DNA from 2 places in the Pantoea sp. B65 genome. Region 1 is predicted to be linked to the other one. Evidence: predicted binding sites of a transcription regulator. Region 1 holds the regulator's gene; the other holds the start of a gene.
What was found. The regulator Fur, encoded in region 1, represses iron uptake genes when iron is present. The targets are predictions, from matches to a motif close to ATAATAATGAGAACNACTATCAA.

Region 1 (4,214 bases):
GGAACTGACCGCGGTGGCAGGGCGTCGTTGTCACGATCCGTCTGAACAGCGCTGTCTGCTGCCGCAGCTCGGTTCCGGCCCCGACAGCGACAATAGCGGCAGCGGCTATTTCAGCCGGGCCGATTATATCGATATTCTGCAATATGCCGCCGCGCGGCTGATTGAGGTGATCCCCGAAGTGGATATGCCAGCCCATGCGCGCGCTGCGGTGATCGCCATGGAAGCACGCTACCAGCGCTTAATGCGCCAGGGCAAAGCCGCTGAGGCGGCGGAGTATCGGCTGCTGGATGCGGACGACAGCTCGAATACCACTTCGGTGCAGTTTTATGATCGCACCAGCTACCTGAACCCCTGCCTGGATTCATCAAAACGTTTTGTGGCTAAGGTGATCGGTGAATTCCGCGCCATGCATCAGGCGGCCGGGCAGCCATTAACCCGCTGGCACTTTGGCGGCGATGAGGCGCAGAACATTCGTCTGGGGCCAGGTTATACCGACCGTCGCCACCCGGAAGCGGGGAAGGGGATAATCAATCGGCAGCAGGAGGATCACCCCTGGGCGCGCTCGCCGGTCTGTCAGCGTATGGTGCAACAGGGCCGGGTGGCCAGCATTGCCGATTTGCCCGGCTGGTTCGCTATTGAGGTCAGCCGTTTAGCGCAGGCGCAGGGGATTCATCATATGCAGGCATGGCAGGATGGGCTGAAAACGGTCGCTCACGCCAGTGCGTTTGCCACTCCGCAGGTGACGGTGAATTTCTGGGATACCCTGTACTGGGGCGGTTTCGACAGCGTTAATGACTGGGCGAAGAAGGGCTATGAGGTGGTGGTTTCCAGTCCTGACTATCTGTATATGGATTTCCCGTACGAAGTGAACCCGCTGGAGCCCGGTTATTACTGGGGAACGCGCTTTAATGATGAGCGTAAGATGTTCAGTTTCGCGCCGGATAACCTGGCGCAAAATGCTGAAACCTCGGTCGATCGTGACGGTAACCGCTTTAGCGCCAAATCCGCTAAGCCGTGGCCGGGGGCGCAGGGGATTTCCGCACAGCTGTGGAGCGAAACGGTACGCAGCGATCGGCAGATGGAGGCGATGATTTTCCCGCGGTTGCTGTCGGTTGCCGAGCGTGGCTGGCATCGTGCCGGCTGGGAACTGGACTATCAGCCCGGACGCGAATACCAGCAGGGTAAAACTCACTGGGTCGATACCGCGGCGTTGCGTCAGGACTGGCAACGTTTTGCTAATCTGCTCGGGCAGCGTGAGCTGGCTAAACTGGATAAGCAGGGTATTGCCTGGCGTCTGCCGCTGCCGGGAGGGCGCATTTATCATCGGGTGCTGGAGGCAAACAGCGCGCTGCCGGGCATCAGGATCGAGTTTTCAACCGACGGCGGTAAACAATGGCAGCGTTATGATCCGCAGTTGCCGCCGCGCGTCGGCAGTGAAGTGTGGTTGCGCAGCGCCAGTGCCGATGGCGGGCGTTACAGCCGGGTGGAGAAGCTGCAGGCGCCACAGGCGATGGATTAGCGGCATAAAAAAACCGGTGAAGTTTCACCGGTTTTGTCATTAGTTACTGCATAGCATAATTTATTTGTCGTGGAGCGTTTCGTCTTCGCGGCAATCGCCCAGCGCACAGTGACCATACAGGTACAGACTGTGGTTAGTCAGTTTAATACCGTGGCGTGTTGCGATTTCACGCTGACGGGTTTCAATCGATTCATCACTGAATTCAATCACTTTGCCACAGTCGAGGCAAATCAGGTGATCGTGGTGATGTTGCTGCGTAAGTTCGAAAACAGACTTGCCGCCTTCGAAATTATGACGGGTAACGATCCCCGCATCATCAAATTGGTTCAGGACGCGGTAAACTGTCGCCAGACCAATCTCTTCGCCCATATCAATCAGGCGCTTGTACAAGTCTTCCGCACTGACGTGATGGCCCTCAGGTTCCTGAAGCACTTCCAGAATTTTCAGTCGGGGAAGCGTGACTTTCAGGCCGGCCTTCTTTAATGCGGTGTTGTTGTCAGTCATGCGGATATTGTCCTGTTACTTTGCTAGTCACAATGTGGCTGAAAAGCCCTGAACATCGGTCAACGCGAAAACTTATTGCGTCTCATTATAGAACTCGTGCTTCGAAATGAAAACGGCATGGAGAGCGTGCAACAACTGAAGGATGTAATGAGTTACGTCCGTGAGAAGTCCATGCCTCGGAGTCTGTCCTGTGATAGATACTGTGCTAACCCCTTCACTATGCTTCGAAAACGGCAATAGCAGTGTGACCGATGGGGGTATTGTACAGATTTGCCGGTAAAAGTTACAAACATGTATCTATTATTTCTATAGGAAAAACCGCTGACTCAATGTGAGCCAGCACCCACATTGCGTCAGTCATACTAAGCTTCGATGATTTCTTTCAGCTGAAGTTCATCAAAAATTTGCTTCACCCACTTTTCAACCCGTTCGCTGGTCAGTTCGGGTTGACGATCTTCATCAATCGCCAGGCCGAGGAAGTGGTCATCATCCGCCAGCCCTTTGGAAGCTTCGAAGTGATAACCTGCAACCGGCCAGTGGCCGACAATCACTGCGCCATTCGGCTCAATGATATCGCGAATGGTGCCCATCGCATCGCAGAAGTATTCGGCATAGTCTTCCTGATCGCCACAACCAAACAGCGCAACCAGTTTACCGTTGAAGTCGATCTCTTCCAGCGTCGGGAAAAAGTCATCCCAGTCGCACTGGGCTTCGCCATAGTACCAGGTCGGGATACCAAGCAGCAGAATATCAAAAGCCTCAAGATCTTCTTTGGCAGACTTGGCAATATCATGAACCTCAGCAACGTCTTTCCCCAGTTGCTTTTGGATCATCTTTGCAATGTTTTCCGTATTGCCAGTATCGCTGCCAAAGAAAATGCCTACGATTGCCATGAGCTTAATAACCTCTTGAAACTTATTGATATGGTGAATGCTACAGATACACAGTTACTGGCAATGATAGCAGACAGTACCGGGGCGCGGAACTTGAAATGCCGCCGGATTTGTCGCTTTGTGCGTTCAACGCCTCGGTTTATCGCCACTTTTCTGCGCCGGACGATCAGCCGGTGACGTGGAGTTGCGCCAGAATCATCTCTTCAATCAGCTCGCTGCGGCTGATATTACGCTGTTCAGCCATCTGGTTGAGCGCATCAACCGCGTCGCTGTTCATTTTCAGCTCGACGCGACGTAGCCCACGAACTTTGTCGCGTTTTAGCTGATTGCGTTTATTAATGCGCAGCTGTTCATCACGCGTCAGCGGATTGGTTTTTGGTCGTCCCGGGCGGCGTTCGTCTGCGAACAGATCGATCGTCGTGCGGTCGGTGTTTTCTTTTGCCATAGAATCATGATACTGAATGAGCGTCAGCGTCTGAAATCGCCACGCGGGTTCTGACTAAACGGGCCGGTTTGCCGTCGAAAATAACACCGTCCCGCCAGGCTGATTATCTTGCCCGCGGCAAGCCAATGGTCGGTGTTGCCAACGGCGGCAAAATTTTAGCGCGCCATCATACCCCAGTGAAAGTCGTCGCGACAATCATTTCACTGTGGCGGCAACTATTTGCTTTTAAAGCGCAAAAAAGCGGCGAATTGCGCGCAAAACCGCATCAGGTTTTTCAGCATGTACCCAGTGTCCGGCGCCGGCAATCACATGAGCGCGTGCCTGCGGGAACTGATCGATTACCGCCTGACGATGGATATCGTCGAGATAAGGGGAGAGCTCGCCCCGGATAAACAGCGCCGGATGCGGCCATGCAGGAACGGTTTCCCAGCCGGAAATGGTGGTGTAATTGTCCCACAGCACCGGCACGTTAAAACGCCATTCGCCCTCCTGAAAGGATTTCAGCAGGAACTGGATAATGCCCTCTTCCGCCAGATAACTGCGCATCACCTCCGCTGCCTCGGCGCGCAGGCTGACGCCAGCAGCGGTGACGGCGTTAATCGCGGCAAAGATGGTATCATGACGGCGTGTCTGGTAATCCACCGGCGCAATATCGATTAACACCAGCTGTTCGATACGCTCTGGCGCCAGCGCGCTGAGGGTCATGGCGATTTTTCCGCCCATCGAATGACCAATAATCGCCACTTTATCAATCCCGGCAGCATCCAGCGTGTCCAGCATATCCTGCGCCATCGCCGGGTAGTTCATCTGGTTACTGCGCGGCGACAGACCATGATTACGCACGTCAACCTGC
Region 2 (4,214 bases), on a different contig from region 1:
TATTCAAACTTTAGATTCAAATCACAGTGTTAGAAATCTCGCCTATACTTATTGGCGAAAATGGCCACGGGATATCCGCAAGCCGGTATGAAGGAGAGAGTAATGTTTTCAAAGCGTGAAGCCCGTAACAACCTTGAGCAGGTGCAGGAACGCTCCCGCGAGCTGGGCAGTGAACTCTGTGATGAACTGAAAAGTGTCGCCGGCGAGTCCTGTGATTATCTGAAAAAAAATCCATGGGCTGGCGTTGGCATCGGTGCGGCGTTGGGCCTGGTAGTTGGTGTATTAATCAGTAAAAAATAAGGAGCAGGAAATGGGAATTCTTTCATGGATCATTTTTGGTCTGATCGCCGGTATTATTGCGAAATGGATTATGCCAGGTAGAGACGGCGGCGGTTTGATTATTACGGTGGTACTGGGTGTGGTCGGCGCGGTGGTCGGCGGCTGGATCAGTACCTTCTTCGGTTTTGGCCGGGTTGACGGCTTTAATTTCGGCAGCTTCGTGGTGGCGGTGATTGGCGCCATTGTGGTGCTGTGGATCTACCGTAAAGTAAAAAGCTAACTGTCAGCGAGATAAAAAGGGGAGACGCAATGTCTCCCTTTTGTCTGGCAGATTAATACTCAGAAATCATAACCGACGGTGGCCACAATAGTACGCTCCGCACCCTTATAGCAGTAACCGGTGCCATAACAGGCCGCGACATATTCGCGATCGGTCAGGTTATTCGCATTTACCTGCAGCCAGGCGCCTTTCAGCTGGTTATCCCACGCCCCGAGATCGGCGCGTACCGCAGCATCAAACAGTGTAACCGAAGGCAACCGGGTCGTATTTTCATTATCCGCCCACTGCCTGCCAAGGTAACGCACGCCAGTACCGACACTAATCCCGCTATCAAACTGATAATGCGCCCAGGCGGAAACCATCTGATTGGGGGTCAGGTATGGCGTATGGCCATTATTACCATCAACCGAATCTTTAAAGCGCACATGGTTCAGCGTATAACCGGCAACGGTGCTCAGGCGTGGGGTAATCTGGTTGCGCGCTTCCAGCTCAATGCCCTGCGAATGGACTTTGCCTGAGGGCACATAAATCGCCTGCACCACGTCGCGATTGGCAACGTCTTTTTGCGTCAGATCATAAGCGGCGAAGGTGTACAGATCCGCGCTACCCACTGGCTGATATTTCACCCCCGCTTCATACTGCCGGGCGGTGGTCGGTTTCAGCAGGTTGCCGTCCGGCCCTTCCAGCGAGGTCGGCGTGATCGCCTGACTGTAGCTGAAGTAAGGGGAAATACCGTTATCAAACGCATAGAGTAACGATGCGCGACCACTGACATGGTCGTCAGAGCGACGGCGTGAGGTCTGATCGGTATCATTTACCTGCTTTGAAACAATACGGTCATAGCGGCCTGATAAATCAACATGCCACTTATCCAGCTTCATCTCATCCTGCAGGTACAGGCCGGTCTGGTAATAGCGGCGGGTGACATCATCGTCGTTGTAGAAATTCAGTGCGGTGCCGCCGGAAACGCCGGTAAAGGGATTCAGATTGCTGGCGGTTGCCTGACCATCCCACATATCATTTTTATACTGATGATACTCGGCGCCGAGCACCACTTTATGTTCCAGATTAGCGGTAGCGAAATCGGCTTCCAGCTGGTTATCAATCGCCATCGCATTCAGGCTGGAACGGTTACCGGAATAGTAACGGGCCATCTCATCACTGGTCGCGCTGAGCCAGCCGCCCTGATAGACCTGATCCAGCTTTATATTGGAATGGGTATAGCTGGCGTTGGAGCGGAAGGCCCAGGTCTCGTTAAAACGATGGGCAAACTCATAGCTATAAATCTGCTCAGTACGTTTGTACTGGTCGAGAGAACTCTCACCTTCATAGAAGCTGCGGCTGAGGGTCTTGCCATTGTGCGGATAGGTGGTGCCATCCAGTGGCACGGAACCGTGATAGCCGCCGGAAGGATCTTTCTGCAGATAAGCCTTCAGTAATAATGATGTGTCTTCGCTGGGTTGCCATAACAGCGCGGGTGAAATGGCATAGCGCTCTTCGCGGGTATGATCGTACTGGGTATCACTGCTGCGGGTCATACCGGTAATACGAAATGCCCACTGGTCGTTAAGCGCATTGGTGTAGTCAAAGGCGCCGCCTTTGGTGTTCTGCGTGCCGGCGGACAGACGAAAATGCCCCGCTTCTGTGAACTGCGGACGCTTCGAGGTCATATTGACCAGCCCCCCCGGTACGGTTTGACCATACAGAGCCGAAGAGGGGCCTTTAATAATATCGATGCGTTCGAGGAACCACGGATCCACCTGCAGGACGTTGTGGCTGCCGCCATCACTCATCACCCGGAGCCCGTCAAAAAAGGTGTTATCGGTATCGCCACCGTGGAAACCGCGCAGGGAGACAGTATCAAAGCGGGACGCTGCCCCGGCGAAGTTGGTGAAGACTCCCGGGGTATAGTTCAGCGCCTGATTAAGATTGGTCGCGCCCTGATCTTCAATCTGCTGTCGTGTCACGACGGAGACTGACTGAGCGGTGGTGATCAGCGGCCGATCGGTTTTCGTCGCCCCTTTACTGGTCGTGGCAGTATAGCCAGAGGTAGGAGAATCAGCCGTTTCTGCGGGTTGAGCATTGACGATCATCGTCTCTTGTGCAAAAGAGACGCCTGGAACGCAGAGGGCAAATGAACATAGCAGAGCAGAACGCTTCAAAGTAAAAGACATTCTCATTATTTCCGATCCTTTATTTCATTGTTATAAAGCCACAATGTCGCAGGTGAATCGTGGCAGAGAGCAGATAACTGGTGAGATAAAACACACTGTAATAATTCTAATGATAATTATTATCTTTCTCGTTTACGCTTTCAAGCATTGATTTTATTAATGAATTAACCCAATAAAAGCGTGGAATTAGCATTTCGGCGTGAAAAAAGCGTCAGGAGTGTGTCAAAAGGTCACGCTGATGCGGCACCAGCAAGGATCAGGAGAGATAAAGGGAGGCGATGAGGTGCTATATCAAAATAATTTATCTATCGGCAAGCTGGTTGATGCCATGGGAGCCATTGAGCATGGCTCCCGGGATCACTTTAGCGCTTAGGGGTGGGTTGTCGTGATATCCCCCACGTTATTACAGGTGATATTTTTCGGGCAATACATATCCATCAGTTTCAGCGTTACGCCGTTAGTCCAGCCAAAACCGTCCTGCAACGGGTATTCGCCGCCGCCGCCGCCGCCAAGACCTTTACCTTCAACCACATATTTCTCTACCAGTTTATGCTGCCGGTCATAGGTGCTCTGTACATTATTCAGGAAACGCATGCCGATATCTTTCGCCAGCGTCTGTTTATCGTAGTGATTCAGGCCTTCCACCGCCACCCACTGTAGCGGGGCCCAGCCATTGGGCGCATCCCACTGCTGGCCATTATTTACATTAGTAGTCGCCAGTCCGCCCTCTTTCACCAGTTGTTTCTCCACGGCAGCGGCCGTGCGACTGGCCTTATCATCGGTCGCGGCCTGCAAAAAGAGCGGGAACAGCGTTGCCGCAGTGAGCTGTTTACGTACGCTATTTTTCTTCCAGTCATAGTCGGCGTACCAGCCATCCTGTTCATCCCACAGATAGCGGTTAATCGCCTGTTGGCGTTTTTTCGCCAGATCGCTAAAGCGCTGGCTGGCATCCTCCTGCTTCGCCACTTTGCTGGCATGGGCGAGGGTATTTTCCAGATGAAACAGCAGTGCGTTGAGGTCAACCGGCACAATCTGCGTGGTATGAATGGTTGACAGATCATCAGGTTTATCAAACCAGCGTGAGCTGAAATCCCAGCCTGAGGCCGCACCTGAGCGCAGATCGCGGTACAGTTCGGCTTTATTGCGTTCCGGCGCTTTGTTGGCGGTGGCAATATCATCCATATAAGATTCGCTGCGCGGCACATCGCGTGCATCCCAGTAGCGATTAAGCAGGGTGCCATCGTTGAGTTTTACCACGCGCATCCTGGCTTCACCGGCTTTCAGCGTATCCGCTTCCGCCATCCAGTAGCTGTACTCTTTCTGCAACTGCGGCAGATATTTGCTGTAGACCTGTTCGCCGCCATGTTTTGCCAGTAACTCGACCATCAGGCTGAAAAATGGCGGCTGCGAGCGGCTGAGGTAGTAGCTGCGGTTGCCGTTGGGGATATGGCCATATTTGTCCAGTTCATAAGCGAAGTTAT

Region 2: the regulator Fur is predicted to act here: its motif matches at 2,837-2,859, upstream of JWF83_RS15875 (TonB-dependent siderophore receptor).

What each region holds. Positions count from the first base shown of each region.
Region 1 is NZ_JAHXPU010000034.1:13,290-17,503, forward strand. It holds gene JWF83_RS13670 (beta-N-acetylhexosaminidase) at 1-1,519, shown strand, start outside; gene fur (ferric iron uptake transcriptional regulator) at 1,580-2,023, opposite strand; gene fldA (flavodoxin FldA) at 2,386-2,916, opposite strand; gene ybfE (LexA regulated protein) at 3,083-3,361, opposite strand; gene ybfF (esterase) at 3,587-4,214, opposite strand, start outside.
Region 2 is NZ_JAHXPU010000036.1:362,036-366,249, reverse strand. It holds gene JWF83_RS15885 (DUF883 family protein) at 103-300, shown strand; gene JWF83_RS15880 (GlsB/YeaQ/YmgE family stress response membrane protein) at 311-559, shown strand; gene JWF83_RS15875 (TonB-dependent siderophore receptor) at 619-2,739, opposite strand; gene treA (alpha,alpha-trehalase TreA) at 3,103-4,214, opposite strand, start outside.